3 regions of the Kribbella sp. CCNWLW201 genome follow, and region 1 is predicted to be linked to each of the others. Evidence: riboswitches for the same ligand, from Rfam matches in the RefSeq annotation. Region 1 holds a riboswitch; each other region holds the start of a gene.

Region 1 (3,265 bases):
TCGCCTTGTAGATCGGCACCCGCCGCCGCATGATGCGGGTTTCCCACTCGATCCGGGCAGCGCTGGTGAGCCACTCCGGTCCGCTCAGCGCCTCCGCCTCACGTCGGTTCATTGCTGAGCAGTCGAGGGGTGCTCGGCGCCCCAGCTTTTGATCAGGTGTTCGAGGTCCTTGTGGATGAAGGCGAAGAAGTCGGCGGCTTCGGTGAGGCGGCGGCCGACGGTGGTGTCGGCGCCGAAGAGGTCGACGCCGGAGCGGCTGGTGGACTCCCACTCGGCGAGGGCGCTGTTGCGGCGCTCGAGCAGGGCGGCGAACACGTCGTCCCGGATCCGGTAGTGGTCCTTGCGCGAACCCGGGATCCGCTCCCGCGTGATGAAGCCGACCTGTAGCAGCTGGCGTACGGCGCCGGACACCGCCGGCTGGCTGATCTGCAAGGACTCGGCCAGCTCGGCGGACGTCAAAGTGCCGGTCGGGCTGACCAGCATCCGCCCGATCACCCGGGCGGACATGGTCGGTACGCCGCTGTTCGCCAGCACGCCGGCGAAGCGCTCGACGAACTGACTGATCTCTTCCGGAGTCGGGTCAGGGTGCGGCATGGCCGCACCCTACCGCAACTATCACAACTTTCTGATAGTTCGAGCCCGTCAGCTGAGCTCGAGACCCGGGTACAGCGGGTGCTTGTCGAGCATCTCGGCCGAGGCGGCCTTGGTCTTGTCCGCGACGCCGTCGGCGAGCACGTACTTCGCCTTCGACGGCGCACCGGCCGACGTCGTGGTCGGCGTGGTCGAGGACAGGACGTCGACGATCAGCTCGGCGACCCGGTCGAACTCGTCGGCTCCGAAGCCACGCGTGGTCAGCGCCGGCGTGCCGATCCGGACACCCGACGTGTACCACGCGCCGTTCGGGTCGCGCGGCACTGCGTTCCGGTTCGTCACGATGCCCGCGTCGAGCAACGCCGATTCGGCCTGCCGCCCGGTGATCCCGTACGACGACACATCGAGCAGCACCAGGTGGTTCTCAGTACCGTCGGTCACCAGTTTGACGCCACGCTTCATCAGGCCCTCGGCCAGCGTGACCGCGTTGTCCGCGACCGCCTGCGCGTAGTCCTGGAACGAAGGCTGCCGCGCCTCGGCCAGTGCGACCGCCTTCGCCGCCATCGTCTGGCTGAGCGGACCGCCGAGCACCATCGGGCAACCACGGTCGACCGCATCGGCGTACTCGGGCTGGCACAGCACCATGCCGCCGCGCGGACCGCGGAGCGACTTGTGCGTGGTGGTCGTGGTGACGTGCGCGTGCGGCACCGGGTCGAAGTTCCCGGTGAAGACCTTGCCCGCGACCAGGCCGGCGAAGTGGGCCATGTCGACCATCAGGGTGGCGCCGACCTCGTCCGCGATCTCCCGCATCTTCGCGAAGTCGATCTTGCGCGGGTACGCCGAGTAGCCGGCGATCAGGATCAGCGGCTTGAACTCGCGGGCGGTCGCGGCGACCTTGTCGTAGTCGAGCAGTCCGGTCTCCGGGTCGGTGCCGTAGGAGTGCTGGTTGAACATCTTGCCGGAGATGTTCGGCCGGAACCCGTGGGTCAGGTGACCGCCGGCGTCCAGCGACATGCCCAGCATCTTCTGGTCGCCGAGCGCCTTGCGGAGCTTCGTCCAGTCCTCGTCGGTCAGGTCGTTGACGTGCTTCGCACCGGCCTCGGCCAGCGCCGGCGACTCGATCCGCTGGGCCAGGATCGCCCAGAACGCGACCAGGTTCGCGTCGATGCCGGAGTGCGGCTGGACGTAGGCGTGCGGTGCGTCGAACAGGGCCTTGGCGTGGTCGGCCGCGGTCTGCTCGACGGTGTCGACGTTCTGGCAGCCGGCGTAGAAGCGGTGCCCGATGGTGCCTTCGGCGTACTTGTCGGACAGCCAGTTGCCCATCGTCAGCAAGGTGGCGGGGGAGGCGTAGTTCTCGCTCGCGATCAGCTTGAGCGAGGAACGCTGGTCGGCCAGTTCGGCCTTGATCGCGCCGGCGATGGTGGGTTCCACCGCGCCGATCACCTCGAGCGCGTTGCGGTACGCGGCCGATGCGGCGGCGGCATCGAAGGGTTGAGTCATCGTTGTCTCTCCTGCGGTTGCAGTGGGTCGAAGGCACCCAGGCGCACGGTGCCGACGTTCTTCGCTCCCCGGTGGTTCTCCACCTCAGCGCGCCAGTCGCGACTCGCTCACCCTATCGTGCGGTCGACGATCGCCGGGAACGGTGTGGTCCTCGGGAGTGTGCCGAAGACACCGCCCCAATCATTCGCCAGCCGGGACGCCACGAACGCGTCCGCGACGTCCGGCGTGGAGTAGCGGACGAGCAGCGACGCCTGCAGGCACAGGGCCATCCGGGCCGCCAGCCGCCGAGCTCCCGACTCCGCGCCTTCCAGGTCAGCAAGCGCTTGCAGTACGTCGTTCACCGCCGAGTCGAGGCGTTCGTCGGCCCCGCGTGCCGCACCAACCTCCAGCAGCCACGCCTCCAGCGACTCCGGCCGCCGCAGCGCCCGCAGTACGTCAAGTGCGTTGACGTTGCCGGATCCTTCCCAGATCGAGTTCAACGGCGACTCCCGGAACAGCAAAGGCATGCCGGATTCCTCGACGAACCCGTTTCCACCCAGGCACTCGAGCGCCTCGGCCACCATGAACGGCGTCCGCTTGCACACCCAGAACTTCGCCAAAGGCAGCCCGATCCGCCGGAATGCCGCAGCCTGGTCGTCACCTTGTATTGACGCGTCGACGGCGGCAGCCAGTCGCATCCCGAGCGCGGTCGCCGCCTCGCTCTCCAACGCCAGGTCGGCGAGGACGTTCTGCATCGCCGGCTTGTCCCGCAGCAGCCCACCGAAAGCACTGCGGTGCGACGTGTGCCAGATGGCCTCGACCAGCGCCCGGCGCTGCAGGGCGGCCGAGCCGAGAACGCAGTCGAGTCGGGTGGCGGCGACCATCTCGATGATGGTGCGGACACCGGCGCCCTCGTCGCCGAGGCGATACCCGACGGTGCCGTGGAACTCGACCTCGCTGGACGCGTTCGACCGGTTCCCGAGCTTGTCCTTCAGCCGCTGCAGGGCAAACGCGTTCCGGTTGCCATCGGCAAGAACCCGCGGTACGACGAAACAGCTGAGCCCCTCCGGAGCCTGCGCCAGCACCAGGAACACGTCGACCTGCGGCGCCGAGCAGAACCACTTGTGCCCGTTCAGCTGGTATTCGCCGTCGCTCCCGGTCGGCGTCGCGGTAGTCAGGTTCGCCCGTACGTCGG
Region 2 (3,265 bases), on a different contig from region 1:
CATCCCGACGTACCGGAGCGGATGTTCGCGCAGAACCACCACGGGGTCTACCGGTCCGACGACGGCGGGGCGATCTGGAAGTCGATCGCGGACGGGCTGCCGTCGGACTTCGGATTCCCGATCGCGGTACACCCGCACGAGCCGGAGACGGTCTACGTCTTCCCGCTGATCGCGGACGGGAACCGGATCCCCACCGACGCGAAGTGCCGCGTCTTCCGCTCCCGCGACGCCGGGTCCACCTGGGAGGCGCTGACGAACGGGCTGCCCGACGTACCGTCGTACGCGCCGGTCCTCCGGGACGCGATGTGCATGGACACGGCCGACCCGGCCGGGGTGTACCTGGGCACGCGTGACGGCTGCGTCTACGCCAGCGCCGACGCGGGCGACACCTGGACCGAGGTCGCGCGGCACCTCCCGGACGTGCTGACCGTCCGCGCCGCCGTAGTGGGCTGAGATGGCGATCGGGGTCAAGCTGCCGACCGTGCTGAGACCGTTCGCGGGCGGCGCCGAGCGGGTCGAGGTCGACGGAGCCACCGTCGGCGAGGTCGTCGCCGCCCTGGACCCGGTCCTGCGTCGCCGGCTGACCGACGAGCAGGGCGCAGTACGGCGGCACGTGAACATCTACCTCGGCAACGACAACATCCGCGACCTGGACGGTCTCGGTACGACGCTGAAGGACGGGGACGAACTGATGATCCTCCCCAGCGTGGCAGGCGGCTGAGCACCTTTCGCCTCAGTGGCGGAACAACCGGAGCCCGGTCTGCGACAGGCTGATCCCCAGCTTGTCGCAGGCCGCGGCGACCTCATCCGAGCGGATCGACCCACCCGGCTCGGCGAGGTAGCGAACGCCGTGCCGGTGCGCTTCGATGATGTTGTCGACGAACGGGATCGCCCCGTCCGAGACCATCGCGACATCCTGCAGCGCCTCGGTCGAATGCCGGGCCTACCACGTCGACGCCTTCTCACCGGCCAGCCGGGTGCAGTCGATCCGCGACTGCTGCCCGGCGCCGATGCCGATCGCCATCCCGTCCTTGACCATCGCGACTGTGTTCGACTGCGTGTACCGCGCCACGACCATCCCCAGCAGCAGATCCCGCGCCGCACCCTCGGGCAGACCAGGGTCCAGCAACGACCGATCCACCGGCGCCGCATCCCGCTCCTGCGTCAGCCGAACGCCGTACACCTCACGGACCTCCTCCTTGGCAGGCTCGAACGTCGGGTCCGCCTCGAGCACCAGGAAGCTGCCGCGCTTCTTCCCCGCGAGTACGCCGACCACGCCTTCGTCGTACCCGGGAGCGATGATCCCGTCGCAGACCAGCCGTTTGAGTACGGCCGCGAGCTCTGCGTCGACCGGGTGCGACACCGTGACGAAATCGCCGTACGACGACTTGGGATCGGCATCCCGCGCCCGTTCATACGCACTGGTCACGGTGTCGGCGACCGCGGCACCGGCGGGGGAGACGTGCTTGAACGACGCCGCGGCCGGCAGACCGAGCAGAGCTGAGGCTTCGCGGACCAGCTGCCAGCCGGTCAGTGCATCGAGCACATTGATGTACGACGGTGAGCCGCTGACCACCGTGAACGGCCACTGGCCGAGCGCCGTGACGGAGGCGGACTGATGGGGATTCATGCCGTAGCGCAACTGCATCGGACAACCTCCGAGAAGTTCGGAGGCGCCCAGGCGGACGACGCCTTGTCTGTCATCCGCTCCACGGTGGTGCTCCACCCTCGCCAGTCGCGGTACGACCGCAGCTTATTGCACGAAGGTGCAAAGCTCGTCCCGGCGGCCGAAACCCGGCCTACCATCGCGCGTATGGGGATCTTTTCGCGGAAGCAGCCGGCGGGAGCGGCGACGGAGGGGCTACGGCTGGATCAGGCGTGGGCCGATCCGGAGCTCGACGCCGCCTACGCCGCAGTCCGTGGGGGCGATCTCTCGACCGGGACGGAACTGCTCAAGGCCTCGCCGCAGAACACCGATCGGCGCTCGTTCCGGGCGATGGGGCTGGGGAAGGCGGCCATCGGTCACAGCGAGCAGCTCGAGCTGCGGCTGGAGGCTGTGCCGGGTGACCCGGACCTGCTGCTGTGGCTGGGGCAGACGCTGGTGTTCGAGGCCTGGGAGGTGCGGACCGGGGCGTGGGCGGAGCAGGTCTCCGAGCAGCGGTTCGCGACCTTCCACGACATCCTCCGTACGGCGGCTGAGGTGCTGGACTACGGCATCGCGGCCGCCCCGGACGACGCGGCGCCCTGGGAGGTGCTGCAGTGGGTGGCGATCGGCCTGCAGGCGTCGATGGACGACAAGAACGACATCTTCCGGTCCGCGATGGAGCGGCACCCGGCCAGCTACCAGGCACACAGTGGTCGGGTGCAGGCGCTGGCACCGAAGTGGTCGGGCCTCGACATCGCCCAGATCGTCCGCTTCGGCGACCAGACCGTCGCGAACGCCCAGCCGGGTAGTGCGCTCTGTGCGGTCGCCGCGATGGTGGCCAACGAGGTGTGGGTCGACGTACTGAGTGACAGCGAGTTGACGAAGATGCAGCGTGGCGCTCGGTACACGCGGGAGATCACCAACCGGAAGCATGTCTTGCTCGCCGCCCGCGACAAGTGGCTGGTGCCCGGTCGCGAGCCCGAGGTGGCCGACATCTCCGCGCACGGCACGATGGCCTTCGCCCTCAAGACCGTCGGAGCGAAGGCCGCCGCGATGGAACAGGCCGCCCTGACCCAAGGCCGAATCGAAAGCGTCCCCTGGGCCTACACCAACGCCCCAGACCCCCTCACAGCCTTCACCACCGCCGTCACCAAACAAATGGCCTAGGTGGCAGCTTGCGTCCGAAGATCTGTGGCCTATAGCCCTCGGATCTTCGGACGCAGAAGGACTAGTGGGCAGAGACCCAGCCGTAGATGTTGGCGGAGTTGCCTTCGACGGTGGTGATCGTGCCGTTGCCGACGGCAACCACGACGCCGGTGTGCACGCTGGTGCTCGTGCTCTGCGGTCCGGTGCCGTAGAGCACGATGTCGCCGGGCTTCATCCCGGAGTTGCCGGAGTGGGCGCGGCGAGTATGTAATTAACTGACAACACAAAATCACAGCGTCGTTAATTTACCCGGGAATGCCCGTCCCGGTACGGCGGCCCTAGAGTGTGCCCCATGGTCGATGTGAAGCCACGCAGCCGGACAGTGACCGACGGGCTGGAAGCCACGGCAAGCAGAGGCATGCTTCGGGCTGTCGGGATGGGGGATGACGACTGGGTGAAACCCCAGGTCGGGGT
Region 3 (3,265 bases), on a different contig from region 1:
CACGGCGGGAAACTCCGAGCGCAGGTCCGGCGTGACGGTGAACAGGATGCTGATCAGGTCCTCCCGGTCCAGATCATTCGCTTCCAGGACTGCCTTCACCAGCTCGGCGGACCGCTCGAGCAGATGCTCGCGCTCGTCCACCTCCAGCTGGGTGGCACCCCGGATCGCCCGTACCGCCACGTCTCCGCCTCCTTAGTCGTCTACCCCAACCCTAGGGCAGAGTAACCACGGAGTGGACAGCCGTCTCGGATTGTGCCTCCGCGGCGTCGACCGTCTGCTCCAGCAGCAGCGCGATCGTCATCGGCCCGACCCCGCCCGGGACCGGGGTGATCAGGCTCGCCACCGCGGCGGCCTCGTCGAAGTGGACGTCGCCGACGTTGCCTTCGTTGTACCCGGCGTCGACCACCACCGCGCCCGGCTTGAGCCAGTCGCCGCGGACGAAGTTCGGCTTGCCGACCGCCGCGACCACGATGTCCGCGGTCCGGACGATGTCGGGCAGGTTCGTGGTCCGCGAGTGGGTGTAGGTGACGGTCGCGTTCGATGCCAGCAGCAACATCCCGGCCGGCTTGCCGAGGATCGGGCTGCGGCCGATCACGACCGCGTGCGCTCCGGCGATCGGTACGTCGTACGCCTCGAGCAGCCGCAGGATGCCGCCGGGCGTGCAGGACCGGAACCCGGGCTCGCCGAACGCCATCGCGGCGAACGCGTGCATGGTCACCCCGTCAACGTCCTTGGCCGGGTCGATCGCCTCGAACGCGGCCCGCTCGTCGATCTGCGCCGGCACCGGGTGCTGCAGCAGGATCCCGTGCACCTCAGGGTCCGCGGACAGCTTGTGCAGCTCAGCGACCAGTTCCTCGGTCGTCGTCTCGGCAGGCAGTACGACGCTCCGCGACCCGATGCCGGCCTTCTTGCTCCGGTTCTGCTTCATCCGCACGTACGTCGCCGACGCAGGGTCGTCCCCCACGAGCACGGTCGCCAGACACGGCTGCACGCCGGTCTTCTCCTGCAGGTCCCGAGCCCTGGCGGCCGCCTTCGCCACCATCTCGGCGGCAAGGTCGGTCCCGATCATCAACTTGGTCATTCCGGCGCGCTCCTTCGGGCAGCGAGAAGGGTGCCCAGGCGCGCGGCTCAGCCAGATCTACCGGCAGACCGTTCCCCGGTGGTCCTCCACCTCAACGCCAGTCGCGGTCCGCGGACCAGCCTACGCGACGAACCACTCCCGGCAGCCCTCCAGCCCGTCAACCCTGACCTGTGCACCGGACCAGTCGTCGCGCGTCAGGCGGAGGCGGTCCGAGATGACCGGCTGACCGTCGAGGACGTCGCGGGAGATGCCGTCCGGCCGGTAGCCGAGTTTCCGGGAGACGCCCTGGGAGGCGGCGTTGTCCTGGAACACCTCGGTCAGCGCCGCCACCGCATCGAGCCCGTCGAAGGCGAGCTGCAGCAGCGCCTGCCGTGCCTCGGTGCCGAACCCCTGGCGGTGGTGTGGCAGGCCGAGCCAAGAGGTCGTCTTCACCTCGCGGAGGACGGCGAAGTCCTGGGCGCGCAGGGTGACCATGCCGATCGGCGTCGTGTCGCGAAACACACCGAGCTTCAACGCCCAGTCCTGCGGAGTCCACTCGGCCAGAGTGCTCCAGTACCCCTGCATCACGCTCCGGGCGCGTTCGGCCGGTGGCACCTCTGTCCACGGGGTCAAGAACGGCCGCTCCCCTGGCTTGTGGACGCCGTTTGCGGCGACATCCGCGAGCGCGGCCAGCTCTTCCTCGTCCGGCTGCCGGAGGACAAGGCGTTCGGTGGTCAGCCGGAGGCGGCGCAGCGGCCAGTGGTCGATCAGCACGCCGCCATCCTGGGCCGACATCAGATCCCGGGCAACCTAGTTTCGGTGCAGGATCACCTCATGGACCCGTGGCGGTACGGCGCCGGCCGCCCAACTGATCCGAACCGCCTCGACAGTGGCCGACGGGATCGCGACAGCGGTGTAGGCGGCCTGAATCTGACCCGCTGGTTTCCACCCCGCCGCGGTCTTCACCTCGAGTCGGCCGAGGGCAGCGGAGCCGTCGGCCTGGAGGACGGTGAGCCGATCCACCGGGCGTGGCGTCGACAGTGTGATGACCAGCGCATCACCTTCGATGGGTGCTGTCACGGCGGTGTAGCTGGTGGTCACGTTGCGATCGACTGCGTTGGACAAGGCCGAGCCGTCCGCGGGAGCCGGCGTACCTGTTGCCGTGAGCACCGACTCGGAGCCGTCGGTCACCTGGATCGAGAACTCACGAACCACGAGCCAGTACGACGGGTTGTCGGCAAGGGCTCGGTAGCGGACATACCGAGCCGTGGCGTTCGCGGTGAAGCGGACCTCAGCCGTGGTGGCCCGCGTGAGCTCGGTCCAACTGGACCCGTCGGTGGAGTACTCCAGGGCGCCGGAGTGGATGTAGTCCTGCGGGCTGCCGGACTTCCCCATCAGTACGGCGATGTCGCCGATCGCCCGTGGTGCGCCGAGGTCGACGCGGATCTCGTCACCGGCCACCGGCGCGCCGTTGCTCCAGTAGAAGGTCGACTCGTCGCCGTCGATCATGCGGTCGGGGACGTTCTCGGCGTACGTGCCCTGTGAGCTGGACGCCGTACGCCCCGGCTCGATGCCCATCCACTGGTCGTGGACCCGGCCGGCCTCGGTGAGGAACGCGTCGGCCACACCCTCACCGATGCGCGGGTAGGTGTTGGAGTGCGGCAGGCGGGTGTCGCGGATCGCCTTGGCCTGGGTGACCAGCCGGTCGATCCGTTGCCGGCTCGTCCACGCTGCCGCGCCCTTGCCCTCGGCCACTTCATCGAGGAGTTGCAGCGATCGCTGCAGCGCCTGCCCCCACAGCACAGTGGCGTCGAGCCAAGCCTTCGCCTCGTCAGCAAACGCTGGATCCTTCACACCCAGGCGTAGCTGCGCGGGCGCCTTCTCGACCGCGGTGAAGTACGGCTTGATCGCCGCGATCGCACTGTCGCGATCCCCGGTCTGCCAGGTCTTCCAGAATGCAGCGGTCCGGGCGGCCAGCACCGGCGCGCTCTCCGGGTGCAGCGTCGAGTCGTAGGTGTTCAGGTCGGCGAAGACCCCGAGGGCCGCGATCGTCTTGCGGTCTCCCCCGGCTCGTTCGGCGATCGCCCGGTGCCATGACGCCTGTTCGTCGTACCGGGCCGGATTCCAGCCGAGCTCGGCGAACGAGTACAGGGCGAGCTTGCTGACCGCGGCCTGATTCATCGGGTTCGAGATCACGCCGGCGAC

The links. A riboswitch is a leader RNA that binds a small molecule or an ion and turns the genes downstream of it on or off. The one in region 1 is predicted to bind ZMP and ZTP.
Region 2: it holds a riboswitch for ZMP and ZTP, as region 1 does, so the genes downstream of both, V9K99_RS41335 (hypothetical protein) here and V9K99_RS24725 (glycine hydroxymethyltransferase) in region 1, are expected to answer to the same signal.
Region 3: it holds a riboswitch for ZMP and ZTP, as region 1 does, so the genes downstream of both, V9K99_RS37040 (bifunctional 5,10-methylenetetrahydrofolate dehydrogenase/5,10-methenyltetrahydrofolate cyclohydrolase) here and V9K99_RS24725 (glycine hydroxymethyltransferase) in region 1, are expected to answer to the same signal.

What each region holds. Positions count from the first base shown of each region.
Region 1 is NZ_JBBCBQ010000006.1:134,216-137,480, forward strand. It holds gene V9K99_RS24720 (GbsR/MarR family transcriptional regulator) at 109-594, opposite strand; gene V9K99_RS24725 (glycine hydroxymethyltransferase) at 643-2,091, opposite strand; ZMP/ZTP riboswitch at 2,120-2,201, opposite strand; gene V9K99_RS24730 (acyl-CoA dehydrogenase family protein) at 2,199-3,265, opposite strand, start outside.
Region 2 is NZ_JBBCBQ010000018.1:37,959-41,223, forward strand. It holds gene V9K99_RS41320 (WD40/YVTN/BNR-like repeat-containing protein) at 1-453, shown strand, start outside; gene V9K99_RS41325 (MoaD/ThiS family protein) at 455-721, shown strand; gene V9K99_RS41330 (hypothetical protein) at 734-907, opposite strand; gene V9K99_RS41335 (hypothetical protein) at 944-1,648, opposite strand; ZMP/ZTP riboswitch at 1,669-1,749, opposite strand; gene V9K99_RS41340 (hypothetical protein) at 1,814-2,812, shown strand; partial or broken gene V9K99_RS41345 (CHAP domain-containing protein) at 2,874-3,029, opposite strand; gene ilvD (dihydroxy-acid dehydratase) at 3,144-3,265, shown strand, end outside.
Region 3 is NZ_JBBCBQ010000012.1:171,700-174,964, reverse strand. It holds gene aroH (chorismate mutase) at 1-180, opposite strand, end outside; gene V9K99_RS37040 (bifunctional 5,10-methylenetetrahydrofolate dehydrogenase/5,10-methenyltetrahydrofolate cyclohydrolase) at 212-1,081, opposite strand; ZMP/ZTP riboswitch at 1,107-1,196, opposite strand; gene V9K99_RS37035 (GNAT family N-acetyltransferase) at 1,202-1,855, opposite strand; gene V9K99_RS37030 (beta-N-acetylglucosaminidase domain-containing protein) at 1,871-3,265, opposite strand, start outside.